4 regions of the Shewanella sp. FJAT-52076 genome follow, and region 4 is predicted to be linked to each of the others. Evidence: predicted binding sites of a transcription regulator. Region 4 holds the regulator's gene; each other region holds the start of a gene.
The links. The regulator sigma-54, encoded in region 4, starts transcription at its own class of promoters, with help from an activator protein. The targets are predictions, from matches to a motif close to GTTGGCACGNNNNTNGNNT.
Positions count from the first base shown of each region.

Region 1 (3,104 bases), 890 kb from region 4:
TAATGTGCTGCTGCTGATGGATAGTCTGACCCGTTATGCTCAGGCGCAGCGTGAGATTGCCCTGGCAGTGGGAGAGCCTCCGGCAACCAAGGGGTATCCGCCATCTGTGTTTGCCAAACTGCCAAGGCTCGTCGAACGGGCCGGCAATGGTGGACCGGGGCAGGGCTCCATTACCGCGTTTTACACGGTATTGACCGAAGGGGACGATTTGCAGGACCCCATTGCCGATGCGGCCCGCGCCATTCTGGATGGTCATATAGTGCTGTCACGCACCTTGGCTGACTCAGGCCACTATCCCGCCATTGATATTGAAGCCTCCATCAGCCGGGTTGCTCCCATGGTCATCAGCCCGGCACACCTGGAAGCGATGCGGCGGGTTAAACAAACTTATTCTCTCTATCAGCAAAATCGCGACCTGATCTCCATCGGTGCCTATGCCGCCGGCAGCGACCCACGCATCGACAATGCCATTCGCTTGCAGCCAGCCATGAATGCTTTTCTGCGTCAGGGGATGCGTGATGCCATCAGTCTGTCCGACAGTGAAACCATGCTTGGCCAAATTGCCGCTCAGTGTAAGGGCTAATCCATGGCGCGCCCCGATCCGCTGCAGACTGTTTTGAAACTGGCACAGGATGCCGAGGAGCAGGCGGCGCTGCAACTTCGCAGCGCACAGCTGGAGCTCGGTCGCCTGAAACAGCAACTGGATGCCCTCAATCAATACCGACTCGACTATATGCGTCAACTTTCCGGCCAGGAAGGTAAGAACATCAGCGCCAGCTACTACCAGCAGTTTCATCGGTTTATTAAACAAATCGACCAGGCGATAGGCCAACAGGTGCAAAGTGTGACCGGCGCAGAAAGCCAGTTGGAGCACAGGCGCCGCCATTGGCTGGAGAAACAGCAAAAGCGTAAGGCGGTAGAGCTGCTGCTCAAGCATAAGGCTGACAAACGGGAAACCAAAGAGGCGAGGCTTGAGCAAAAATTGCTGGATGAGTTTGCCATGCAGCAATTTATTCGCAAAGGCTCACACTAGCCCGGCTAAGCAAGGGGCGGGATAAGCACAGTAACCAGATGGCCGTACGATTGGCATGGCATTTGCTGGAATCCAGTCATACTCATAGACTTAGTCCCAATCGATGCTGTTTTGGCTGGCACGGCGTGCCCAAGACAATGCGGGAGAACCACTGATGCAACAGATCCTCAATGTGCTTTTGGGTTCGGCTGGTGCCGCTACCGGTCCAGCCAATCCTGAATCATCCGGCACCTCGGCTGAAGGTGTTGATTTTGACTCTATCATTTCAAAAACAGTTGCTTACGAAGAATCTTCCGCAAAGAGTTTGCAGGTCAAAGGCTCGAAATCGGACAACGCCGCTGATGCCGTCTCCAAGGCAGAAGGCGGTGAGGTCAATGGTGATGCCCATGGTGATGGCGTGTCTTCCGTACTGGCCCAAATTCAATTTTCCCGTCAATTTGCCGCCGATAAGACTGCCGTCAAAGGCGGCGAAGCCTTGCCGCCGGAAGCGGCAGCGTCAGAAATACCGGTGGCCATGGTTGATGTTATCGATGATGCATCCGTGGAAATTGCAGCAGACGCGCTGTTTTTACGTTTCAGCGCCCTGATGAAACAGGCGGATGAGTGGGAGAGAGAGCAAATTGCATCCGAGCTTGGCATGTCTTTGTCGGCGCTCATGGCGCTGGATGAAAGCGCATTTAACACATTGATGGCAGATAATCCCACCCTGAAAGAGGGCTTGGCTTTGTTGCTGCAAGCCGATGCGTCGGGTGCTGACACGGATAACGACGCCGGAAATCAGGTCGCGTTGTTGATGCAAACTCTTCTTGGTACGCCGGCGCAGCCGAATGTGTCCGCTGAAAACCCGTCAGAACATGCAGCTGATGTCAGGCAAGGTGTCAGTTCAGCCGAAGCTGCGCTGAATAAGGCCGCCAATCTTGCTCCCGATCAGGCGCGGGGATTGGATGTGGCCATGTCGCGCGTTGGCGGTGATCCCGAGTTGGATAATGCTTTTTCCGCCGGTAAGACTATGGCTGGTTCCGCTGAGGTTGCCAGCTCTGAGGCTGTGACAATTGAGACCTTCCGCGCTGAGACGGACGGGAAAAAGGGTGACGCCGGGCAGGCATTTACCCGCGCATTGGGGGCCGCTCAGGGGTTGGCGACTGACCCTGTGGCAGGGAAAGAGCAGGGCGACCTTGGAAACAAAGGCGTTTCTGGCATAACACCGCTGGCAGGCGCTGATGCCTCAACCAAGGTCAGCGGCGAGCCACAGGACACGGTCAACGAGGCGCTGTCGTTTAAATCAGTGGAGGCCGCCAGCCGTGCGGCAGACAACAACCTTAAACCGGAGCTGCCTGCCATGGATACCAAGGGCCAGGCTTCAATCGAGTCTGTTGCCGACATTAAGCAGCCATCCCAGCAGCACAGTAGCCGCATCCACGAGACACCTGCCATGACTATGTCGCTGCGCACAGCGCAAGAGCGGCCCATGACACAGCCGGACATGGTTGCCCGATTTGCTCCCGTTATGCATACCCAGCTTATCGCCATGGTCAGGGACGGCATACAACAGGCTGAAATCCGTCTGGATCCACCTGAGCTTGGCTCCATGATGGTTCGCATTCAGGTGCAGGGTAATGAAACCCAGGTTCAGTTCCACGTTAACGCTCAACAAACCAAAGATGTAGTCGAGCAGGCGATGCCGAGATTAAGAGAGCTGCTGGCTCAGCAGGGGATGGAGTTGACCGATGGACAGGTATCCCATGAGCGTCGTGGCGATGGCCGCGAACGCCAGGATGCCCCGGAAGGCAGCCAGTTTGTGACCATGGATGAATTTCCAGCAGAAGAGTTACAATTAAGCGCAAATCAGACAACAAGTTATAGCTCGGGTATAGATTATTACGCTTAAGCAGGTAACCTATAGACACTTGTTTAGTTCAGGCTTGAATGAGCCTTGATGCACCCGGGTGCAGAGCAAAAAGGATAAGCCAAGATGGCAGAAGAAGAGTCCCTACAACTGGAAGACACCAGTGCTAAAAAAAGTAAGAAAGGCCTTTTCATCATTATCGGGGTGGTCGTAGCCGCACTGCTG
Region 1 is NZ_CP080415.1:2,734,884-2,737,987, reverse strand. Features, by position in the region: gene fliI (flagellar protein export ATPase FliI) at 1-583, shown strand, start outside; gene fliJ (flagellar export protein FliJ) at 587-1,033, shown strand; gene K0H79_RS11940 (flagellar hook-length control protein FliK) at 1,188-2,921, shown strand; gene fliL (flagellar basal body-associated protein FliL) at 3,006-3,104, shown strand, end outside.
Region 1: a site for sigma-54 is predicted at 1,083-1,101, ahead of K0H79_RS11940 (flagellar hook-length control protein FliK). Genes of this name have one in related genera too.

Region 2 (3,104 bases), 870 kb from region 4:
TGACCACTACCCGTCCGGTACAAATTCCCGACACTGCCGGCAGCCCACTGATGACCGAGAACGTGGGGATTCAGATGAACCTGAACGCCGGAGAAAAAACCAAGGACCCTGCGGCATTTGATCCAGATGATCCAACCACATTCAACAACTCAACCTCGTCCACCATTTATGACTCCCTGGGTGAGCCACATATTTTGACCACTTACTTTGTACGGCCCAACGATGGTGCCTACACAGGGGAAAACAACTGGGTGGCTTACTATGCGCTCGATGGTCAACCTGTGAATCTTGGCAGTGGTGCGGGCACATACCAAACGGATACTGACGGTGACGGCGTCCCGGACACACCAGCAACCGCTCAAACCACGGGGGGCTGGACTGGTGCCGTACTGACCTTTAACAGCACTGGTACTTACACTGGAACCAATCCAGCGACCATCACTACAGAACCCCTGGGGATTGGTGGTGCCGGCATTCTGGGGCCCGGCGCCGATGGCAACCAAACCATTACCATTAATTTTGCCAACCCGACTCAGTACGCCTCTGCCTTTGAGGTGACCGAACTGACTCAGGATGGTACTACTGTCGGTCGCCTGACCAACGTGGAAGTGGGTGAAGATGGCCTGATTAAAGCCGCCTACAGCAATGGAAGTACAGTGCCCCTTGGCCGCGTTGCTTTGGTGCGTTTCGCCAACGAGCAGGGGCTGACTCAGGTGGGTAACACCTCCTGGAAAGAAAGCCTGGCATCGGGCACAGCTCTTGCGGGAGAAGCTAACAGTGGTACTTTTGGCGCTATTCGTTCGGCGGCGCTTGAACAGTCCAACGTGGATTTAACCACAGAGTTGGTTGATCTGATTTCGGCGCAGCGTAACTTCCAGGCCAACAGCCGAACATTGGAAGTGAACAACACGCTGCAGCAGACCATTCTGCAGATCCGTTAAGGTTTTCTCTCCTTGGTTGCCGCCTTCGGGCGGCAATTTTTTGCCTGTTTACGTCCCCCTTATCGTCCTTATCCTCGCCTTCCCAGCCCTTGCAGGACTCGTTCTTGGTTAATTGGCATGCAGTTTGCTTTGCTGAGTGCATGCTAGATCTTTGACGGAGCCCAGCGTGGACAAATTTCTCTATATCGCCATGAGTGGTGCCAAGCAGAATCTTAATTCGCTTTCCATTCGGGCCAACAACCTGGCCAACGCCAACACAGATGGCTTTAAGGCCGATTTGGAGCAATCCCGCTCCATGCAAGCCTTTGGAGAGGGATTGCCCACCCGGGTATTCGCCATGACCGAAAATCCCCAGGCCAGCTTCCGTCACGGCCCCATTAACAGTACCGCCCGGGATCTGGACATTGCCGTAAAAGGCGATGGCTGGATAGCAGTGGAAGATGCCGATGGCAACGAGGCCTATTCACGTGCCGGTAGCCTGAAATTTGACGAAACCGGTTTGCTGACCAATTCACAGGGGCGCCCTGTGATGGGCGATGCGGGCCCAATCGTTCTGCCACTGCCCATCGATAAGGTGGAAATTGCCCAGGATGGCACCATCACGGTTCGGCCTCAGGGGGCGACTGCCGAAGTGGTGGAAGAGGTGGCCCGGATCAAACTGGTAAACCCCGGTAATCAAAACCTGATGCGCGGTGACGATGGTCTGTTTCGGATGATGAATGGAACGACTGCACCACAGGATGAAACCGTGGCTCTGGAGAGCCGCGCAGTGGAAGGCAGTAACGTCAACCCCGTCGAAGAGATGGTGGCCCTGATTGATATCCAGCGGCAGTTTGAGCTGCAGGTAAAAATGATGAAAACCGCAGAAGAAAACGATAAAGCTTCTGCACAACTCGTACGTATTGGCTAAGGAGACAGGATTATGCATCCCGCATTATGGATAAGTAAAACTGGCTTAGATGCTCAGCAAACGGATATCGCCGTGATATCCAACAACGTCGCCAACGCCAGTACCGTCGGCTACAAGAAAAGCCGCGCCGTGTTTGAAGACCTGCTCTATCAAACTGTAAATCAGGCAGGCGGGATCAGCGCGTCCAATACCAAGTTACCCAATGGCCTGAACATAGGCGCCGGCACCAAGGTGGTGGCGACCCAAAAGATGTTTACTCAGGGCAACATGCTCACCACGGATAACGCGCTGGACATGATGATTGAAGGCCCTGGCTTTTTTGAAATTCAGTTGCCGGATGGCACCACAGCCTACACCCGTAACGGTCAATTCTCACTGGACGATACCGGCCAGATAGTTACGCCCGGCTCCGGTTATGTGCTTCAGCCAGCCATCACCATTCCCGATAACGCCACCAGTATCACCGTGTCTGCCGAAGGGGAAGTGTCAGTAAAAACTCCAGGGGCCGCCGAAAGCCAGATTGTGGGGCAGCTGACCCTGTCTGACTTTATCAATCCCTCTGGCCTTGACCCCATAGGTCAGAACCTATACCTGGAAACCGGTGCCAGCGGCACACCTATTCAGGGTACCGCCTCATTGGATGGCATGGGGGCGATTCGTCAGGGAGCACTTGAAACCTCCAACGTGAATGTGACCGAGGAGCTGGTCAATCTCATCGAAAGTCAACGCATCTATGAAATGAACTCCAAGGTGATTTCAGCGGTGGATCAGATGCTGGCTTACGTTAACCAGAATCTGTAAGAGGCGATGGTTATGCTCAGATACCTTATGGTTGGTTCGCTGCTGGTGCTCGCAGGATGCGCCAGTACAGAACACAAACCCATTCCGGACGATCCTTACTATGCCCCTGTGGTGCCTGAAGAGCCGCCGGTCGCATTGGAACCTACGGGCTCTATTTTCCTCGACTCACAGGCGGCAAGCCTGTACACGGATATCCGAGCCCACAGGGTAGGGGACATCATTACCGTGGTGCTCACCGAGTCTACCCAGGCAACCAAGAGCGCCAACAATGAAATCAAAAAAGGCTCGGATCTCAATATGGATGCCATCCAGGCTCTTGGCGGCCCGGTCACCATCAGTGGTAATCCGCTGAGTCTGGGGTATTCCGACAGCATGAACACTAAGCGTGAGGCTGACGCGGATCAAAGCAACAGTCTCAGAGGCAATATCTCTGCCCATGTGCTTCAGGTGCT
Region 2 is NZ_CP080415.1:2,757,377-2,760,480, reverse strand. Features, by position in the region: gene flgE (flagellar hook protein FlgE) at 1-941, shown strand, start outside; gene flgF (flagellar basal-body rod protein FlgF) at 1,108-1,851, shown strand; gene flgG (flagellar basal-body rod protein FlgG) at 1,864-2,652, shown strand; gene flgH (flagellar basal body L-ring protein FlgH) at 2,665-3,104, shown strand, end outside.
Region 2: a site for sigma-54 is predicted at 1,053-1,071, ahead of flgF (flagellar basal-body rod protein FlgF). Genes of this name have one in related genera too.

Region 3 (3,104 bases), 1.8 Mb from region 4:
ACGATTTCACAGGTGCTTTCCGCTCAGGCGACATCTTATTCGAATAGCTGTGCAAACTTGCGCCGGTAGCGGGGCAACATGGACACATTCCCCCTGAGCCCTCCCTGGTGCAGGTACAGCCAGTTTCCCTCAGCATTGGCATCCAGCAATGACTTCAATACCAGCAACCCGCAAGGGTCGTACAAAAGCTCAAATTCCAGCCCCTGGCGACGCATCGTCATCCATATCTCCAGCTCTTCACGCTTGAGTTTGGCGTAATGATGGGCGTCTCCAACCACCTCGGGGTAAACGTGATTGTCGGTACTTAATTCAGCGAACTGGGCAATAAGATAATTGCCATCCCCCACCACAGGACAAGTCACCACCCTGATATCGCTGTGCTGCTGATAAAAATACTCGCTCAGGTAAAGTGCCGTGGTGCCAGTGCCGGACGGTAGAAACACCTTGAGGTCAGCCGTGCCCCGGGCGGCTGCCCAATCGGCAATTTCTCGACCCAGAGCATGTACACCCGCGCGTGCGAGGGCACATCGGCCACCTTCCGGCACATAAAGACAAGCGTCAGCGTCCACCTGCTTTAAGCGAATTGACTCAATGTATTCACGGGGGGACATGTTTGGCTCTGGCACTGTAATTATCTGGGCGCCCAGGGCCAGTGCACCGCCGTAGTTGCCCTCTTCACCCTGATAGATTCTGGCGGCAATGTGATCCACATAGAACTCCAGTTGCCAAGCACGCCTGCTTGCCAATGCCGCCAGCGAATAAAGCGAATTGGACTGCGCCGAACCATAACCAATCAGGGTTTGCACACCATCAAAGCGGTCGGTCAGCAAGCTGGCAAATTTACGTCCCTTATTGCCGCTGAAGGGTTCTGGCAACACATCGTCCCGCTTGAGCCACAAATTGTGGCCAAAAAACGAAAATGGCTCGACTGGGCTTGGGCTGGGCATGGGTAAGCGCTTCTCAGACAGGAATATGGTGACAAACAGACGCCAAGTCTAACGCGACTTGCGCCGACTTTCAGCTTACAGCTGGTCATTTATGCCAACCGGATGGTGAAACACACCAACTCCCCAGCAAGTAAAAACCATATAGCTTTGATATTATTACAATTAAACAGATGGCCTTGATTTTGCTTAGCATCTATCAATCGAAGATAGACGCATATTTTAGAGGAGAACCTATGGCCCTGCTCAGGCTTATATTTAATATCGCGTGGTTTGTACTTGGTGGCTTTGTTATGGGGCTGGCTTGGTGGCTTGCGGGTCTGCTGTGCTTTATCAGCATTATCGGTATTCCCTTTGGACGGGCCTGTTTCGTGATTGGCGAAATGGCATTCTGGCCCTTTGGACAGGACCATGTGTCCCGCCGCGAGCTTACCGGGCTGGAAGATTTGGGGACAGGCCCCCTTGGCATGGTGGGCAACGTTATTTGGTTTTTGCTGTTTGGGATCTGGCTTGCCATTGGTCACATCGGTCACGCACTGGCCTGTTTTATCACCATTATTGGTATTCCATTCGGCATCCAGCACCTTAAACTGGCGCTGCTCAGCCTGACCCCGATTGGGCGCACTGTCGTTGCTCGCGCGTGATGTGTTTCTTATTCAGGCAAGTGCTCTGCCATCACTTCTGCCGCATCAATTCGCTGCAGGCCTTCATTGAAAATGGCCTGCCAGCGAAGTCCTTCCGGCGTATTCTTAAAGGCTATATATAGGTTCTTGTTTGCCAATAATTGGCTGTTAATTTGCACTTTATCGGCCACGCCCTGCAGCCTGCTCTGTTTGAGCAAATAGCGCATGACGTAAACATCTATCACGGCCGCATCGATACGACCCGCTGCGACCTTTTTGATGTTGAACTCATCTGATGTCACCTGCTCAGCCGGCTGAAGATCGTCGGCAATGGCCCTGTCGAGCTCTTCAGTATTCACATAATCCTGTACAACCCCCAGCCGGTAGTTGCGAAGATCCTTTACCGACACCCAACTGATCGGGTGACTCTTGTGCTCAAGCAGTCCCAACGGACTCATGCCCATGGGGTGGGAAAACACAAATTGCACTGTGTCGAAATAGTACTCGGGAAAATAGCCCACATAGGGAGTATTGCTTTGGTGGGCCAGCTTCACGGCACGGCTCCAGGGATAAAAGTCCACCTCGAGTTGATAACCCATGGCGGCAAAAGCGGCCTTTGCCACAGCCACAGCGGCGCCTTCGGATGGCAAACCTTGTCCCGAATAGGGTGGCCAGTGCAGTGATGTGAGCCTGACTACGGTGGCGTTTACCCTGTTGGCAACGCAAAATCCAGTAAGTAACAGGATCAACACCAGCCACATTGGCCTGAAGAAGTGCATTGGACTCGATAGCAGTCGTCTTGGCAGCATAACCTTAGTCTTGGCGATATGGCCGGCCTCTGAATAAACTCAGAATCAAGTATAGCAATCTCGCCAGCCGGAGCTTCAGACTGATAGCCGAGGCGTGGGAAAGCTTGCCCACTTTGTATTCGGGGAGTTGCTGCCGCCCTTTGCAGCGCGCCCGGTAGGCCTTACACTGGCAACACTTGCAAATAAAAGTGGAAATGCAATGAACTACTGGTTGATGAAATCGGAACCTGATGAATTCAGCATCCGAGATCTGGCCGCCAGGCCACAGCAAACCGAAGGCTGGCATGGGATCCGCAATTATCAGGCCCGCAACTTTATGCGGGATGCGATGAAAGTTGGTGATAAGGTATTTTTCTACCATTCCAGCTGCAAGGTTCCCGCCGTTGTCGGCGTCGCCGAAGTAGCCAGTGAAGTCTACCCTGATAGCAGTGCCTGGGATCCTGAGTCGGATTATTTCGATCCCAAATCCAGTCCTGATGCGCCCCGCTGGCTTCAGCTGGATATACGGTTTGTGAAAGAATTTGCAAAACCTGTGACCCTGACAGCCATCAAGAGTCACCCAGGTCTGGCCGATATGTTTCTGGTACAAAAAGGCTCAAGGTTAAGCATACAGCCAGTGGATGAAATCCATTGGCAACTCATCCACCAGATGGCTGGTGAATCCCTTTAAAGCGTACCTCGAATGAGGTTCAGGAGAGTCCGATGAAAAACAAATGGATGTTTTTGAT
Region 3 is NZ_CP080415.1:1,873,460-1,876,563, reverse strand. Features, by position in the region: gene K0H79_RS08085 (pyridoxal-phosphate dependent enzyme) at 36-947, opposite strand; gene K0H79_RS08080 (YccF domain-containing protein) at 1,181-1,588, shown strand; gene K0H79_RS08075 (ABC transporter substrate-binding protein) at 1,597-2,376, opposite strand; gene K0H79_RS08070 (EVE domain-containing protein) at 2,576-3,046, shown strand; gene K0H79_RS08065 (hypothetical protein) at 3,079-3,104, shown strand, end outside.
Region 3: a site for sigma-54 is predicted at 1,117-1,135, ahead of K0H79_RS08080 (YccF domain-containing protein). Genes of this name have one in related genera too.

Region 4 (3,104 bases):
CGTCGCCGGGTCGAGATTGCCCGGGCACTTGCCGCCAACCCCAGATTTATCCTGCTGGATGAGCCCTTCGCCGGGGTCGACCCGATTTCCGTTATCGATATCAAAAAGATTATCGAGCAACTCAAGAATCGTGGCCTCGGAGTGCTTATCACCGACCACAATGTGAGGGAAACCCTCGATGTGTGCGAAAAAGCCTATATCGTCAGCCATGGCGATTTGATTGCCGAAGGCACCCCTGCCGAAATCCTCGACAATCAGCAGGTGCGTGCAGTGTACTTGGGTGAGCAATTCAGGCTATAGTTAATTAACAAAGCCCCCTTCTCATATCCGGATAATCAGGGTGGTAAATCACCGGATAACCTGATAGAAAAGCTTTCTACCTGAATAATTTAGTGAAGGATTCGCAGTACAATGAAAGCGTCGCTCCAGCTAAAACTGGGACAACAACTCACAATGACGCCACAGTTGCAGCAGGCCATTCGTCTGCTTCAACTCTCTTCGCTTGAACTGCAACAGGAAATTCAGCAAGCCCTCGACGCCAACCCCCTGTTGGAGCTGGACGACGAACTGGGCAGCGATCAGTTTGATGCCGACGGCGGCGATAAAGAATTTGACGACCAGTTCAGCCAGGAGTCCGTCTCAAACGACACCAGTGACAGTGCTTCGCTGGAAACTTCAGACGCTATCAGTCAGCAGTCCATGCCGGACGAGCTCCCAATGGATACCACCTGGGATGAAGTCTTTACGGCTGCCCCCGTTTCCGGTCCTGGGATCCGTGGCGAAGATGATATGCCGTTTCAGGGCGAAACCAGTGAAGGTCTGTACGAACATCTCGAGTGGCAAAAAAATCTCACCCCTTTTTCCGATACCGATCTGGCCATTGCCACTGCCATCATAGATGCCATTGATGAAAAGGGTTACTTAACCCAAAGCCTTGAAGAAATTCTCGAGGCCGTGGGCGATGAAGAAGTCGAGCTTGACGAAGTTGAGGCCGTGCTCAAACGCATTCAACACTTCGACCCCATCGGGGTAGCTGCCCGTGATTTGGCAGAGTGCCTGCTCATTCAACTTGGTCAGTTCCCGGCGGATACCCCCCATCTGGACAACGCCAAGCTGCTTATCCGTGACCATTTGGATCTGATTGCCAACCGCGACTTCCGTACCCTGATGCGTAAAACCCGCCTCAAGGAAGAAGAACTCAGGGATGCAATCATCCTCATTCAGGGGCTGAACCCCCGTCCCGGTGAGTCTGTGACCAGCACCAAGGATGAGTATGTCATTCCAGATGTCTCGGTCAGTAAAAAAAATGGCCGCTGGGTTGTAGAGCTTAATCCCGATTGTATGCCTAAACTGAGTGTGAACCAGCAATATGCCGCCATGGCACGCACCAGTCGCAACCAAGCTGACAGCCAGTTTATCCGCGGGCATTTGCAGGAGGCCAAGTGGTTTATCAAGAGCCTGGAGAGCCGCAACGACACCTTGCTGAAAGTCGCCAATTGCATAGTGCAGTTCCAGCAGGGCTTTTTTGAGTATGGTGAAGAGGCCATGAAACCCATGGTGCTCAACGATATCGCCGAAGCGGTAGAGATGCACGAATCCACCATCTCACGGGTCACCACCCAAAAGTTCATGCATACCCCAAGGGGTATCTTTGAACTCAAATATTTTTTCTCCAGCCACGTCGGGACCGAAGATGGCGGAGAATGCTCATCTACTGCCATCCGCGCCTTTATCAAGAAACTGGTGGCGGCAGAAAATCAGAAGAAACCATTGAGCGACAGCAAAATGGCGGAACTTCTGGCAGAACAAGGAATCAACGTTGCTAGACGCACCATCGCCAAATACCGAGAAGCGATGCTGATCCCACCGTCGAACCAACGTAAGAGTTTATAACCCACCCAAGGTCTTTGGAGGAAAGTGTCTATGCAAATCAATCTGACTGGGCATCATATCGAAATCACTGATTCACTGCGTAACTACGTAGAGAGCAAGTTCTCCAAGCTTGAACGCCATTTCGAACAGATCAATAATGTCCACGTTGTTCTCAATGTTCAGAAATTGCAGCAAATCGCAGAAGCCAAGCTTCACCTCAACGGTGGCGAGGTATTCGCCACTTCAGAACATGAAGACATGTACGCCGCCATTGACGCCCTAATTGATAAATTGGACCGTCAGGTTATTAAACACAAAGAGAAACTGACCAAACATTAACGATGGAACTAAGTACCATCCTGGCGCCGGAGTGCACTAGCTGTGCCACTCCGGGCAGCAAGAAAAAGGTGCTGGAGCTGATTAGCGATCTCGCTGCTGCCCAGAATCCCTCCCTCTCGTCTCAAGAGATATTCGAAAGCCTGCTGGCCCGTGAAAAAATGGGCAGCACCGGTATTGGCAATGGTATTGCCATTCCCCATGGCCGCCTTGGCACTATCGATAAGCCTTTAGCTGTGCTTATCAAGTGTGAAGAAGCCATAGGTTATGACGCCATTGATAAGCAGCCGGTGGACATTCTGTTTGCCTTGCTGGTTCCATCGGACCAGTGTCAGCAACATCTCAGCACCCTGGCCGCCATGGCCGAAAAGCTGAATGACAAGCAGATCCTCAAACAGCTGCGCAAGAGCCACGATGAAAAGGAACTTTACCAGGTAATCATCGGATGAAACTCGTTATAGTCTCCGGGCGCTCTGGCTCCGGAAAGTCGGTAGCCCTCAGGGTACTGGAAGACTTGGGCTACTACTGCGTCGATAATTTGCCATTGCAGCTGATTGGGCCCTTGCTTGCCCAGCTCAAGGGCAATAACGACAAGGTCGCCATCAGCATCGATATCCGCAATATGCCGGAGCAGGAAAAGGCCCTCGAAAAAGAGCTGGCAAGGCTCCCGGAAGGCGTAGAGCTCACCAGCTTTTTCCTCAACTCCAGCGACAAGGTGCTGCTGAAACGCTACAGCGAAACCCGCCGTTTGCACCCCCTGTCCCGCAGCAAGGTCTCTTTGCAGGAAGCCATCAAGCTCGAAGGCAAAATGTTGGCCCCTATCTCCAACATGGTCGACCACTTCCTGGACACTTCCAATCTGAATGTCTATGAATTGGCTGATGCTGTCAGGCAGA
Region 4 is NZ_CP080415.1:3,628,615-3,631,718, forward strand. Features, by position in the region: gene lptB (LPS export ABC transporter ATP-binding protein) at 1-300, shown strand, start outside; gene K0H79_RS16075 (RNA polymerase factor sigma-54) at 412-1,893, shown strand; gene hpf (ribosome hibernation promoting factor) at 1,924-2,211, shown strand; gene ptsN (PTS IIA-like nitrogen regulatory protein PtsN) at 2,214-2,657, shown strand; gene rapZ (RNase adapter RapZ) at 2,654-3,104, shown strand, end outside.